One region of the Paenibacillus rhizolycopersici genome, then DNA from elsewhere that is predicted to be linked to it. Evidence: predicted binding sites of a transcription regulator. Region 1 holds the regulator's gene; the other holds the start of a gene.

Region 1 (7,677 bases):
CCTATTATATTGCTTAAGCACAAATTCACCGAAATCCGTGGTAATTTTCCATTTATAATTTAACCAACCTCTTTTAATAGGAATAGCCTGCCGGATTGGACTAGAAAAATGATGGGTAAACGCTTGTTTCAAGTCTTCCCACACCTTATTCTCTTGCCCTGCTGGATCGAGCAACTCCATGCCTTTCCCTCCTTACAAAAAAACGGTCTCGCCATTCAGGCTTTTCGCCTAAACCTCGAAACCGTTTATTAGGAATATTTCTATTTACGACGACCCGTCAGCGATTCGGCAGGGTGAACACTTCCGGTAGCGGTTCGCCCGTTGTAAAACTGAAGAACCGATAATAGTGGTGGTCCTTCTGTTTGTAGAACAGCTGCCAGACCAGTTGGTTATTGTAAATGCCCGGCAGCAGACGGACAACCTGAATACCCGGCAACGTCTGTTTGATGATGGCTCGAACCTGATTCTCGGACTTCCCTTCCGATAGCAATCGCACCTCAGGGTCCTGTCCTTCTCGGAGCCAAACCATCATTTTACGTCCGGATTCGTCTTCCCCCTGCACGACCCAGGTGACTTCATCCCATACCGACTTCCACACCTCGTCTCCCTGGACCAGGTCCGTCTCCTGCTTCGCCTGTTGAACGGCCTCTCTTTCGGCTCTCCACGTATCCTCATGAATGTATAGATAAAACCGGTGGAGACCAAGGAGCACGATCAACAGGATCACGATGGACAGCAGAATCCATTGGGTTCGCTTCCTCAACCTTCTCTTCCTTTCCTATCCTAGCGTATTACCGTGCCAGCAGTCCCTCGAACGCAGCTTGAGCGTCGTGCCGAATACGCTCCTCATCAAGCGTCAGGCAAGCCCCGTGTTTGACGACCTGTTTGCCATTCACCCAAACGTGCTCCACGTCTTTTGGTCCAGCAGAATACACGGTGTGCGAGATGAAATCCGTTCGCGGCAGAAAATGAGCCTGCTCCGTGTTCAAGGCGATGAAATCCGCCTTCATGCCAGCCGCAAGCTTCCCGGTGTTCGGCAAGAAGACCGACTTCGCGCCGTACTCCGTCCCCATCTTGAGTGCTTCTAGAGCCGGAATCGCCGTCGGATCCCCGGATACGCCTTTATGAATCAGCGCGGCCAAACGAATCTCCTCCAGCATGTCCAGGTTATTGTTGCTGGCTGCACCGTCAGTACCCAGCGATACCACCACTCCCTTCTTCAGGAGCTCCGGTACTCTGGCAACGCCGCTGGCCAACTTTAAGTTGCTACCCGGATTATGAGAGACGGTAACGCCATGAGAAGCCAAGACCTCGATTTCCTCGTCCGTCAAATGTACGGCATGGGCGAGCAGCGTCGGGCGGGAGAACATGCCCAGCTTCCGCAGGTGCTCTACCGGGCGAACGCCGTAATCGTTCACGTTCTGCTCCACCTCGGCGCGTGTCTCCGACATATGCGTATGCATCGGTAGATCGAGATCGTGGGCGGCTTGTACGAACTTCTCGATGAAAGCCGGCGGACAGGTATATGGCGCATGAGGCGACATCATCGTCGTGATGCGTCCTTCCGCTTTACCGTGCCAATTCTGGGCAAACGCGATCGCTTCTTTAAGCTTCTGATCCTGCTCTTCCGGCGAGCATAGCCCGATCGCTCCGCGCATCAGTACGGCGCGAATGCCGGATTCCTCGACAACCTTGGCGACTTCGTCCATCTGATCGTACATATCCAAGAACGTGGTCGTACCGCCTTTAAGCATTTCCAGTACGGACAGCGCCGTTCCAGCATAAACGTCAGCAGCGGTAAACTTGGCTTCCATCGGCCACATTTTCTCCTGCAGCCAGGTTTGCAGTACCATGTCATCCCCATAACCGCGCAACAGCGACATCGCCGCATGACCATGGGTGTTAATCAGTCCTGGCAAAAATAACAAGCCTTTGCCGTCAAACGTTTCGGCGCCTTCCACGCCTTCCGGGCGCTCTTCTCCGATATAGGTGATCGAATCGCCTTCAACAAGCATATATCCATGAATCACGGGGCGATTGGTCTCCAGTACGGCAAACGTCCCGTTCTTAATTAACCATTTACGACTCATACGTTGGCTTGTTCCTTTCCATCCTCCAGATAATATGCCAAGCTAAGCAGGTCTGTAGTGAAATCGGCCGCATGAATCCGCACTTCCGACGGCACCTTGAGAATCGTTGGCGCGAAGTTCAGGATGGCTCCGATCCCGGCCGCAACCAGCTCGTCTGCCACGCGCTGGGCTTCTGTGTCAGGTACCGTAATGATCCCAATACGGATATTATTCGCTCGTACCGTAGCTACCAGCTCCTCAATCGGTTGAATCGTGATGTTGTTGATTTGGGTACCGATCTTTGCTGGCGATGCGTCGAACACGGCGACGATTTTCATATTATCCTTCAAATAAGCATTATAATTCGAAAGGGCTTGCCCTAGATTACCGGCACCGACTAACGCCACGTTAATTTGCTGGTCCAGGTTGAGAATCTGTTGAATCTTCTCGATTAGGTAAGCCACGTCATAGCCGATCCCCTTCCGACCGAAATCGCCGAAATACGCTAAATCCTTGCGGATTTGCGCGGGATTCAGATCCAACTTCTGGCCCAGCTCCTGCGAGGAGACCGTGGGGACCTCCCTGCGGCTGAGTTCGTTCAAGAAACGCAGGTAAACCGGCAGTCTGCGGACGACGGCGTCCGAAATTTTTTCTGACTTCATGCTTCGTTTCCCCCTATTCTTCAATGCGATCAATAAAGCGGTTTAGGCTTCGGGATTCAACCATTCCGAGATGCGAGGTACCATTTGATTCATCGGCATATGCTCCATCTTCGGTCCGGGCAAAGAGTATAAAAAATACTTCCCATAGTAAGACTCCAGGATACGGGTATCATAAACGATTACGATGCCACGATCCTGCGAGGAACGGACGAGTCGCCCGAATCCTTGCTTGAAGCGGATAACCGCCTGCGGGACGGATAACTTCATAAATGGGTTTTTCTTCTCCCGCTGCAGCCGCTCACTCTTGGCTTCCACCAGCGGATGGTTCGGCGGTTGAAAAGGCAGCCGCACGATCGCTAAACTTGTCAGCGCCTCGCCGGGGATATCTACCCCTTCCCAGAAACTGCTCGTCCCCAGCAGCACCGATGCATTTTGACCCTGGAAGCGCCGAGTCAGCTTGGAACGGCTACCGCTGTCCATCCCTTGCCCGATGACGGTGATCCCCTGCGCCGAGAGCAACTCTTTCAGCGGGTCATACACCTGTCTCAGCATCCGGTAGGACGTAAACAGCACCAGCATGCGGCCTTGCGTAGCCACCGCGGAATCTGCCAACGACTGCACCAACGTGTTAATGAAGTGATCATCTCCCACGCTGCCCTTTACGCTCGGAAAATCACGCGGAATGACTAAGAGTGCCTGGTCCCGGTAATTAAACGGAGATGGCAACATCGACGTAATCAACCGTTCCTCTTCCGCCGCCTCCGTCAGACCCAACTGCTCGATCATATATTGAAACGACTTATCGACTGACAATGTCGCGGAAGTCATAACTACGCTTTTTTTCCGATCGAAGAAAAATTCCTTCAACTGGGCGCTAACGTCAATCGGCACCGCGTACATTTGCAGCGAGCGGCTGCGGTAATTCCCGTTGGCTTCCATCCAATAAACCGTGTCTTCGCTTTCCAGCTTCATGAAAAACCGCAGTGATTCCCGTTCTCCAGCTAAATCCTTAAACAAGCCGCTGATATCGGTAAGCAGGCTTTCCGCAGCATAATCATCCTGCTCCTCCCGAATCTCGGACAGGAGACGATCCCCTTTGCGAAGCACGTCGCCCAGACCCACGTAAATCTGGTTTTCGAGCGCGGTCAGTGTCTCCCAATCCTTCGGCTTTCGGGTCGGCAGCAGCCGATATACGAATTGCCCCGGATCGCCGGGGGCCGCATCGCTGCGATCCGGCATCAAGCTGAACAGCAGCTCGCTGAGCTTGTCCCAGCTCTCTTTCACATCCACCAACGTTGGGTAGATGCCATCGATCACTGCGCACCATTCCGCAGCTTTCTCCGCGGACGACGCATCTATCGAGCTCCGAAGATTAGCCAACTGCCCTGTCTTGCTGTCTTTAAACAACCGGGTCAGCGTATGGACCACCGTAAAGTATTTCATATGAATGCCAAGATGCTTGCCGGCCACATCTTCCAAATGATGCGCCTCATCGATGACCAGCCGCTCATAGCCTGGTAGCAGCTGGTGCCCGGCCTGAATGTCCGTAAACAATTTAGAGTGGTTCGTGATGACCACGTCCGCTACTCCGGCTTCGTGTTTGGCACGATGATAGAAGCATTTGCGGAACCAGGGGCAGGATCGGCCTAAGCAGGATTCCGATTCACTGGCTACCGTCTCCCAGAAGTCGCCGCCGCGGTTTCCGAGATTCAACTCTTCATCGTCGCCGTTTTCCGTTTGTGTCAGCCACACAACCATTTGCGCGGCCGTCATCACCTCTTCTTTAGGTGTTGCGAAGTCTTTTCTATTCATTTTATGTTCAAATTTGCGCAAGCACAAATAATGCTGCCTTCCTTTAAATACGGCTGCGCGGAAAGGAAAAGGCACGACTTCCGTCAATAGCGGCACGTCGCGCTCCCGCAGCTGCTCCTGCAGGTTGATGGTATGAGTGCTGACCATTACCTTCTCTTCATTCTTTACACTGTGGTAAATGGCCGGCAGGAGATATCCCAAGGATTTACCGGTCCCCGTTCCGGCTTCGACCAGCAGATGCTTGTCTTCCTCGAAAGCCCTCATGACCTCATTCAGCATCATGTTCTGGGCTTCTCGCTCCTCATACTGCGGCAAACGCTCTCGCAGCCGTTCCCGAACCTGTTCCATGAACTGCTCGAACGTCACATCCGCCAGCGGATTTCGATCCGAACTGTCCCTTGGCGCTTGAATGTCCAGCCAATCCTCCACCTGCAGGGCGAATTGACGATAGTACACGAAACCATCTTCGCTTGGCATCGCCTCGCGTTCCTTCTCCTGCGTCATCGCATCGAAAAACCAGCCCAAATCGCTGTCCTCGCCTGCAAACAGATCGGCCAGACGCTGCAAAGTCAACAGCGGCAGCTGCGCGCATTCCTCCACACATTTCAGGAAAATGAGTGCCGTCGCCAGCGCATCGCTGTCCGCCTGATGCGGCCGATCATGCTCCACTCCAAACTCCGCCGCCACCAGCCCGAGCTGATAGGAAGTAAGCGAAGGAAACAGGATTTTCAAGAAATCCATCGTATCCAGAATGCGGCCGGTAAACGGCAAATAGCCTGTTTTGTCCAAAGCGCTCTGCAAGAAATTAAAATCGAATGCAACATTGTGCCCGACCAAGACGACGTCGTTTAGAAGCGGAACCATCTCCACCATCACTTCGTCTAGCTCCGGCGCATCCTTGACATCTTCCTCTGTAATTCCCGTCAATCCCGTAATAAAAGGAGGGATCGGAACACCTGGTTTCACGAAGGAACGATACACCTGCGATATCGTCTTATCCGGTTCTATAATGGCAAGTCCCACTTGAATAATTTCATCGGAGGACTGGTTACCCGTCGTTTCAAAATCAAGCACTGCGTATTTCATTGCTATTAATTGTCCCTTCATTCCAGTCTCTTTACAGCATAACAGAAGATAACCGATTTGAAAATTAATACAAACGGGATCTGTAATAAAAATCACAAAACAAAACAAGCGATGCGCCGCTTTAAGCGGAATTTCGCATCGCTACATGATTCAAGCCGTAAATAAGTGCGTTCAATCGGAATGAGACCTACAATAAGGAAGTCAGTTCCGGACTGTAATGCAATTTCCCCGTGCTGTGCGTGCAGGCCTCCAAATTGGCCAGTGGCTCGGGCAAGGACGGATCGCTGTGATGAGCCAACTTGAAGTACTCTTTTGCTTTGGTAAACACACCTTTTTGCGCCTCAATGCATCCGAGTGCGTTGTAAATGATGGAACGAAGCCGTTTGTTCGTCGCCTTCTCCAATACCAGCCAGAAATGCTTCGCGGCTTTGTCGATTTGCTCCAGGTGCAGATGGCACATTCCCATGTAGGTCTGGGCGAGCACACTGTCAGGAAACTGCTGCATGACCTGCTCAAATTGGGACAATGCCTGAGGAAACATCAGCAGTTTGTAATACCCTTGCCCTTTGATAAAAACGGGGTCATCCAATTCAGGAAGATCGGGCGTCTCCCTGGATGCCAGGCTCCCAAACGCATGGCGCAAATATCCCATTTTCTCCTCGAAGCATAACCACTCCTCGATGATCCCGTCGCTCATATGCTGAAGCAGGCTCCATTTCTTAGCCAACTCCAGCTTTTGAGCGTTACCGGCCAAGGGATATTTCCGTGTGATTTCGTCCAACATCTCATTCATTTCCGCAAACACATGCTGAAACATCATTCGCATCCCCCCAAACGAAAATGAAATCAGTCCGAGCCTTACGTTCATTTTTTGTTTCGAGGACCGTTTTCATTCCCGCAGGGAGGAATTACACTTTTTTGAAGGCTTTATTCTGACTTTGGTAACTGTGGCGGATGCCGCAAGTTGGGGTCCTCAGCGGGTCGGGGGTTGGAGGCGTATGTTCCTTTGTTCCCCAAGGTGTGCGATACCGCAAGAGCTAAGACGCGAATTGTATGCGAAAAATCGAGTACATTTCGGCGTCTTCGGTGATTCTGACAGAATGTATTCGAAATATCATGCATAACTGTACGTTGGAAGGGCGATGTCCTGGGATCTGTATGAAAAACCGAATACATTACGGTTTTTGGTTCATTCGCGACAATTTGCATATGAAAAATCGAATACAATTTGGCGTTTTCGATGATTCTGACGGAATGTATTCGAAATATCATACATAATTGCGTGTTGGGAAGGCAATGACCCGCAATCTGTATGAAAAACCGAATACATCACGGTTTTTGGGTCATTCGCGACAATTTGCATATGAAAAATCGAATACAATCAGCGAGCGACGTTGACCAGGTGCGTAGCGTAGCTGGAGGCTATGTGAGCACACGGAGGGCCCGGCTGAATTCAAGATTCGACGCCGAGCCCTCCCCTAAGTCCACTTCGTGATCCGAAGATGACTTTATGAACTACCTTATTTTAGCGGATCATGGCGTGAAGTTCTTGGTGCGCCTTCTCCACCGGCTTATTGTTCTCGTCAACGAACACAACCGTTGGTTTATGGCTGCGTACCTCTTCCGCCGATAGTTGGGCGTAAGAAATGATGATGACACTATCGCCCGGCTGCACAAGACGTGCTGCCGCGCCGTTCAAACAAATGACGCCGCTTCCGCGAGGCCCCGGAATCACATAAGTCTCCAGGCGGGCACCATTGTTATTGTTTACGATTTGCACTTTCTCATTCTCCAGCAGATCAGAAGCCTCCATCAATTCCTCATCAATCGTGATACTGCCGACGTAATTCAGATTTGCTTCCGTCACCGTCGCGCGGTGAATTTTCGATTTCATCATCGTTCTATACATCAGTCGTTCACCTTCTTCGTTAAGATAACGTTATCGATCAGCCGAGTCTTGCCAAATTTCACGGCAACCGCAATCAACACGTCGCTCTGTCGTCCGGCAACATCAAGCCGGTCTCCGCCCGCCAGCGGGGACAGTCCCG
Region 2 (7,677 bases), 190 kb from region 1:
GGCGGTGCCTACTTGGGGCGTATTTCTGGACGAGGAGAAGCAGGGCGGCGGTCCACTGATCGACATCGGTACCCATGCGCTTGATCTTACCTTATGGCTGATGAACAACTACGAGCCGAAGAGCGTCACCGGCTCCGTCTTCCATAAGCTCGGGAACCGCGAAAATGCGGCGAACGCGTTCGGTCCATGGAATCCTGAAGAATTTAAAGTGGAGGACTCCGCGTTTGGTTTCATCACGATGAAGAATGGCGCTACGATCATCCTTGAATCAAGCTGGGCGCTGAATGTGGTTGAAATCGGCGAAGCCAAAACGTTGCTGTGCGGCACGGAAGGCGGAGCGGATATGACCAACGGACTTCGCCTCAATGGCGAGAAATTGAGCCGTTTGTACGAGACGAAGGTCGATTTGGGCTCGGGCGGCGTCGCTTTTTTCGAAGGCAAGCAGGAAACCGATGCCACTCGCGAAGCGAGAGCTTGGGTGCAGGCCATTCTTGAGGATAAGGAGCCGCTCGTTAAGCCGGAGCAAGCGCTCGTGGTAACGGAAATTTTAGAAGCCATTTATGAGTCGGCGAGAACGGGAAAAACGGTTTATTTTGATTAACACTACCCATCGATTTGGTGAACGTAAATGGTAACGGATTCAGCCGCCGAGATGCGGGGGTATAAGTTACAACCAGCGTAATATACTATATTAGCGGCCGCCGCCAAGGCGGCCGTTTTTCAAATGACAAGGGTACCCCCTTACTTTCCAAGGACAAATGTGCTAATATGAAATATACTAACAAAATGTAAGTCTTAAGCCTTTAGGCGGGCAATGATAACGAGGTGAATTTTATGGATGAGCATTCTCATGCGATGTGTCCGCGTTTTGAATCGGCTTTTTCGTTTCTCGGCAAACGTTGGAACGGTTTGATCATCAATACGCTGATGAGCGGGCCAAAACGATTCAAGGATATTTCCAATCAGATTCCTTCCATGAGCGATAAAATGTTGTCGGAGCGGATGAAGGATTTGGAATGTGAAGGGATCCTGATCCGTCACGTTTATCCTGAGACACCGGTTCGTATTGAATATGAATTGACCGAAAAGGGGCGTGCGCTTCGTCCGGTGATGGATGAAGTTCAAGCTTGGGCAACGGAGTGGATCAAGTGATCGGCATGCCGTTACCGGCGAGCGGGCGGCATGAAAACAATAGAAAGTGGGTGTACTTGTGGCTGAGGTAATTGTTATCGGAGCAGGACCGGCGGGAGCCAGCGCAGCGCTTTTCTTGGCCAAAGCGGGTAAAGAAACGCTCGTTCTGGACAGCAACGCTAGCATGACCAAACGGGCATGGATCGAGAATCATTACGGCGCGAAGGATATTTCCGGACCGGATCTTCTAAAGATCGGGCGGGAGCAAGCGGAGAAATTCGGCGCGAAATTCATTGAAGAAAAAGTGACGGGCGTAGATACCAACGGCGGATCGAAAGTGACTGTCAAGACCGAATCCGGCCGCAGTTATGAAGCGTCCCATATCGTATTAGCCACTGGTGCCTTAACCGATCTTGCAAGCGCTATCGGCTTGGAGCTGAAGGATGGCCGGGAACCTAGAATCAAAACCGTGATTGCTACCGATGGCGAGGGACGTACGAGCATTCCGCGCGTTTGGGCAGCAGGAACGGTTGCTGGGGTTAGCGTGCATACGATCATCACCGCCGGTGACGGTGCGAAGGTTGCGATCGAGCTGATCAGTGAGTTGAATGGCGAGCGTTACGTTGATCACGACGTACTTAAGTAATAAATAAGAACATACGACAGGCCTCCTGAGACAGGGGGCCTTTTTATTTTATAAGGCAATCAGGTTTATGGCGAAGTGAGCGCAATCACCAAGCAGGTGTACCTCGTGAAGTATGGTGAAGAGGTAAGCTTGACTTCATTATTTCAGGAGGTTTTAGAAATGGATATCAATCCAATAGAATTTCAAATGACCGATAAAGTTCGAGATATCGTGCTGCGGTTTCCCAAAGCTGCGGATTATTTCCGGCAACGGAAAATCGACTTTTGCTGCGGGGGAAACCGTCCGATTACCGAGTCGGCGGAAGAAAGCGGCGTTCCGGTAGAGCTGTTGCTGGAGGACTTGAACCGTATGTTAGCTGAGCATCCGCATACAGGAGGAGAAGAAGGCTGGCTTCAAGCGTCATCTGCGGACCTGGTTGAACATATCGTAGGCAAACATCACCGTTATTTACGGGAGGAGCTCCCGGAAATTCAAAAATACGTGACGAAGGTCTCGCGCGTTCACGGTGAAATAGATCCTCACCTGCTGGAGGTGGCCCGATTGTTCGGCGAGTTGCGGCGTGAGCTGTTGGCGCACAGTGACAAAGAGGAGGCCGAGGTATTTCCGAAGATGCTCAACTGGGATGCAGGCCGCGAACCGGAAGTGCTCGAAAAACTGCAGGGCGCGATTGCCGATTTGGAATCGGAGCATGACGGTGCAGGGAATATCTTGAAACAGCTGCGCGAGCTCACCGGGGATTTTCAACCGCCGGCTCATGCCTGCACGACGTACCGTCTGACTTACGCGCGCCTGGAGGAGTTGGAGGGAATGACCTTTACGCATGTACATCTTGAAAATAACGTGTTATTCCCGCGATACACAGAATAAGTGGTCTTTCGCTTCCGCGAGCCGCCGTTTGTATAAAATTTGAGAACCTGCGCCTTGTCCGGTATCCTTAAGATAAGGAATATTCTATTGCCCGGGTTGGGACAATGATAGGAGAAGGGCAGGGGGCGGCAATGCACAAGAGATGGCGATGGCTTGTTGGATGGATGGCAGGAATAGCAATAATCGTGACGGCTTGCGCCCAAGGCCAAATTACGGATCAAACGGCACCGGCGGAAGCACAGAGAACCGACAAAGAACAACCCCACGACATCACGTTGACGATCGACGGGGGTACCTTTATCCCCGATGTGACGCGCAGCCTGCATTACGATTATATGGCTGGGCTAACGGCACGTCATGCGCTGGAGAGCAGTGGGATCGTGAGGTTCACGGAGGATCAATCGGCAATCCAATCGGTTGGGGAAGTGTCGCTGGATTCTACCCTGGAGTGGGGAACGCAGTTGAATGACAAAGAGCTGGATCCCAGCGACTGGGATCATGAGTTGAAGATTGGCGACAAGCTGCTCGTCTATGTCAAGACGGTCGATAGCTTTGAAGCGATCCCGCAGCAGGCGTCCTTGCTATTGATTATCGATGGGGGCAGTCCGAAGAAGAAGTATTACGTCAATAAATACGACGATAACACGACGGTCAGGGATCTTCTAAAACGCAGCGGCATCGTTCAGTTTAGTCCCACCAACAAATCCATCGTATCGGTCGGCGGGTATACTCCCCAAGAGAACGAACAGTGGATCCTGAAGGTGAACGGAAAGAAGCTACTGGATACGGGGCTGGATATGAGATTAAAGCCACAGGACAATGTGGAAATTGTCTTAAAGCAGAAATAGATGTAGGTACTCGACAAAACTTATGGAATCCGCAGTCCTGGTCATAACCGGGGTTGCGGATTTTTTCAATAGGTTCATGAAAATAGTTATGACAAAAGTTTGTGTATTCTTTCACAATTAATGTGAATGCAATCACAAGGTATCTGCAATTTTAAATTTATACTAAGAGCATCACTTAAAAATTGAACTATCGTAAAGACACTAGAGATCTAGGTATTTATAGGAGGAGGCATTACGAATATGGGAACGGACAGAGAGAAACTGGTCGTGATCGGGAACGGAATGGCCGGCATCAGCGCCGTGGAACAAATCCTGAAGTTGACTACGAAATTTGACATTACGGTCTTCGGAAGCGAGCCGCATCCGAACTATAACCGGATCATGCTGTCGTATGTGCTGGAAGGCAGCAAAACGATGGATGACATCGTATTGAATGATTTGAATTGGTATAAAGAACATGGGATTACGCTGCATATGGGGACCACGGTCGAGCGGATCGATGCGGAGGCCAAAGAGGTTGTGGCCGATAACGGGCAACGCGTTCCGTACGATAAAGTGTTGATTGCTACCGGCTCGACTTCGTTTATTCTGCCAATTCCGGGCAGTGATAAGGAGGGAGTCGTTGGATTCCGCGATATCGCAGACTGTGAGCAAATGCTGCAAGCGGCCAACACCTATAAGACGGCGGCCGTGATCGGCGGCGGCTTGCTCGGTTTGGAAGCGGCCAAGGGGCTTGTGCAGCTTGGCATGGACGTGACGGTCGTGCATTTGATGGAAGATTTGATGGAACGCCAGTTGGACCATCAAGCGGCAGGCATGCTGCAAGCGGAATTGGAACGTCAGGGCATCAAGTTCAAGATGGGCGCACAAACGACGGAGTTGCTAGGGGATAACCGGGTACGCGGGCTGCGGTTCGCGGACGGCACGGAGCTTGCGGCGGAATTCGTTGTTATGGCGGTAGGGATCAAACCAAATGTCGCCGTTGCCAAGGCCAGCGGAATGGAAGTGAATCGCGGGATCGTGGTCAACGACTACATGCAAACCTCGCTGGAGGGAGTCTATTCGGTTGGTGAGTGCACCGAGCACCGCGGAATCTGTTACGGTCTGGTCGCACCGCTGTTCGAGCAGGGGAACGTGATGGCCAAGCATATCAGCGGCGTAGACACTCCACCTTATGAAGGTTCGGTCGTATCGACCAAGCTGAAAATTTCCGGCGTAGATGTCTTCTCGACCGGCGAATTCATCGACGGGCCGGAACATACGGTCATCGCGAACAAGGACGATTGGAAGCGCACGTATAAGAAAATCTTGCTGAAGGATGGCAAGCTGGTAGGTGCGGTGCTGTTCGGCGATATCACGGATTCGGCCGAGCTGCAGAAGCTGATCAAGCAAGGCGCAGAGATGACCGACGAATTGTACGAGTCGCTGATGGGCGGAGGCTGCTGCGGCGGCGGAGCCAAGAAGAAGGCCTCGGTCGAAACGATGAGCGACGAGGAAATCGTCTGCGGCTGCAACGGGGTTACCAAGGGTACGATCGTGGATTGTGTTGTGAATCAAGGCATGACGACGGTGGACGAGATTAAGGCATGCACCGGGGCGACCCGTTCTTGCGGCGGGTGTAAACCGGTCGTGGAGCAAATCTTGCAATATGTACTTGGAGACGGCTTCACGCAAACGGCGAAGCAGGGGATTTGCGGCTGTACGACACTGAGCCGCGATGAGATCGTTGCGGAAATTAAGGAGAAAGGGCTGCAGACCACCAAAGAGGTTATGAACGTACTCGGATGGTCGCAACCGGAAGGCTGCTCGAAATGCCGGCCCGCCATCAACTACTACCTGGGCATGATTTACCCGGATACGCACGAGGATGAGAAGGCTTCGCGTTTCGTCAACGAACGGATGAATGCCAACATCCAGAAGGACGGCACTTACACAGTGGTACCACGGATGTACGGCGGCGTAACAACCCCGGAAGATCTGAAGAAAATCGCCGACGTGTCCTTGAAATACGATGTCAAAGTGGTGAAGGTCACGGGCGGACAACGGCTCGACTTGATCGGGGTGAAGAAAGAAGATCTGCCGAAAGTTTGGGAAGAGCTGGATATGCCGTCGGGGTATGCTTATGCCAAATCGCTGCGTACGGTCAAAACATGCGTTGGTTCGCAATTCTGCCGCTTCGGGACTCAGGACTCGATGGGTATGGGCGCGCTGCTGGAGCGTAAATTCGAACGGCTTGATTTCCCGGCCAAATTCAAAATGGCGGTTAACGGCTGCCCGCGGAACTGCGCCGAATCGTGCACGAAGGACATCGGTATCGTCGGTAATGATGGCGGTTGGGAAATCTTTATCGGCGGCAATGGCGGGATCAAGGCGCGCTTGGCGGATTCGCTATGCAAGGTAAAAACCGATGAGGAACTGATCGAGCTGTGCGGTGCAATCATGCAATATTACCGTGAAACCGGCAACTACTTGGAGAGAACGTCGGAGTGGGTGGAACGGATGGGGCTCGAGCACATTCGCTCGGTTGTCGTCGACGACACCGAGAACCGCAAGGCGTTGATGGAACGGATTGAATTTGCCTTGACTCAAGTGACGGATCCTTGGCAAAAAGTGCTGAACGACGATGATCAACGCGGTAAATTGTATCATTCGTTGGAAATGAGCAACCAGCTGTAATGTAGCGTCTAAAGCGAAAGGGGTTATCAAGCATGAAGATGGAGTTGAGTGGTGATACGTTTTACCCTGTAGGCGCCTTGGAGGAGTTCCTGCCACAGATCGGTCGGGTGGTGGAATTGGCCGGTCAGTCGATCGCGGTGTTTCGTACGTCGGATGGTCGCATTTTTGCGGCATTAAACCAGAATCCCCATCCGAAGGGCGGACCGCTGGCCGAGGGCATCGTTTCGGGTCATTATCTGTATGATCCATTGTACGATTGGAAAATCGACCTGACCACCGGACAGGTTCAAGCGCCGGATACCGGCCAGGTGACGATGTTTCCGGTCAAGGTGGAAGAGGGACAGGTTTTCGTTGCTGCAGCGGTGCTGCAGCAAGCGTAGCGGGATGAACTGAAGCGCGGTGATCGAGAGGTCGCCGCGCATTTTTTGAAAGCAAGGCAGGCTTCATATGGGGGAGGAACACAAATGTTTACGCAAAACGTGGAAGCGATCGTGGAAGCGGCCGTCAAGAAAAAAGATAAGATGAACGAAAGTCTGTCCCGTTATTTCGTGTCGGCGATGCTGGCAGGGGCTTATGTCGGGTTGGGGATCATTCTGATCTTCAGCATCGGCGGACCGCTCGCCGTGGTCAAATCGCCGTATCAGACGATGCTGATGGGGATGTCCTTTGGGCTGGCCCTGACGTTGGTTGTGTTTGCTGGCTCCGAACTGTTCACCGGCAATAATATGTTCTTTACGGCTAGTACGCTCGCGAAGCGGACAACGGTCGGCGATACGGCGAAGAACTGGACCCTCGTTTTTCTAGGTAACCTGGCAGGTGCGTTAGTGCTTTGCCTGTTAATCGTCGGCAGCGGTTTGTTTAAGACGGCCGCGCCGGAGCATTTGATCTTTGCCGCTTCCGCCAAGAAGATGGGGGCTCCGGTGACAGAGCTGTTCTTTCGCGGGATTCTGTGCAACTGGCTTGTTTGCTTGGCACTTTGGATGGCGAACCGGGCCAAGGAGGATATCGCCAAGCTCGTCTTGATCTGGTGGTGCCTCTATGCGTTTATCGCGAGCGGGTACGAGCATAGCGTGGCCAATATGACTTTGCTCAGCTTGTCGCTGCTGCTACCGAATCATCCGGATACGGTTACGGTCGCTGGATGGTTGCACAACATGGTGCCGGTTACACTAGGCAATATGGTTGGCGGCGCCGTGTTTGTCGGTATGGCATATTGGTTCATTTCGCCTGTGCGCAAGAAGGCGTAGGACATAACAGGAGCTGAGAATGATCCCCCAAGTTCGTCTATCATAGACGAAGCTTGGGGGATTTGCTTTGCTTTATATGAAGAAGAACAAAGCAAAAAACCGTCCAACCAAAGAAGGGACGGTTCGATACGCTAGCACTAGCGTCTATTGGTGATGAAGCTGCGGGCAATTAGATACGGCAAATTTCGTTCGGGCATAGCTCGCAGTGACAAATATCCTGCAGCATCACGAGGTCTTTGATCACGATCATGCCGTTCTCGTA

Evidence for each region. The regulator Rex, encoded in region 1, represses fermentation and respiration genes when NADH is low (regulators of the CRP and FNR family bind a similar motif). The targets are predictions, from matches to a motif close to TTGTGAAATATTTCACAA.
Region 2: nirB (nitrite reductase large subunit NirB) is a predicted target of Rex. The motif match lies at 3,592-3,609, and genes of this name have one in related genera.

Annotation. Positions count from the first base shown of each region.
Region 1 covers NZ_JADCNN020000005.1:52,294-59,970, forward strand. The annotation lists gene IM700_RS07250 (phosphotransferase) at 1-180, opposite strand, end outside; gene IM700_RS07255 (cell wall elongation regulator TseB-like domain-containing protein) at 278-763, opposite strand; gene IM700_RS07260 (amidohydrolase) at 792-2,090, opposite strand; gene IM700_RS07265 (redox-sensing transcriptional repressor Rex) at 2,087-2,755, opposite strand; gene dinG (ATP-dependent DNA helicase DinG) at 2,774-5,629, opposite strand; gene IM700_RS07275 (tetratricopeptide repeat protein) at 5,817-6,449, opposite strand; gene panD (aspartate 1-decarboxylase) at 7,155-7,538, opposite strand; gene panC (pantoate--beta-alanine ligase) at 7,538-7,677, opposite strand, start outside.
Region 2 covers NZ_JADCNN020000005.1:238,633-246,309, reverse strand. The annotation lists gene IM700_RS08255 (Gfo/Idh/MocA family protein) at 1-601, shown strand, start outside; gene IM700_RS08250 (winged helix-turn-helix transcriptional regulator) at 835-1,152, shown strand; gene IM700_RS08245 (FAD-dependent oxidoreductase) at 1,211-1,777, shown strand; gene ric (iron-sulfur cluster repair di-iron protein) at 1,937-2,644, shown strand; gene IM700_RS08235 (hypothetical protein) at 2,776-3,492, shown strand; gene nirB (nitrite reductase large subunit NirB) at 3,733-6,168, shown strand; gene nirD (nitrite reductase small subunit NirD) at 6,201-6,548, shown strand; gene IM700_RS08220 (formate/nitrite transporter family protein) at 6,633-7,415, shown strand; gene IM700_RS08215 (Crp/Fnr family transcriptional regulator) at 7,585-7,677, opposite strand, start outside.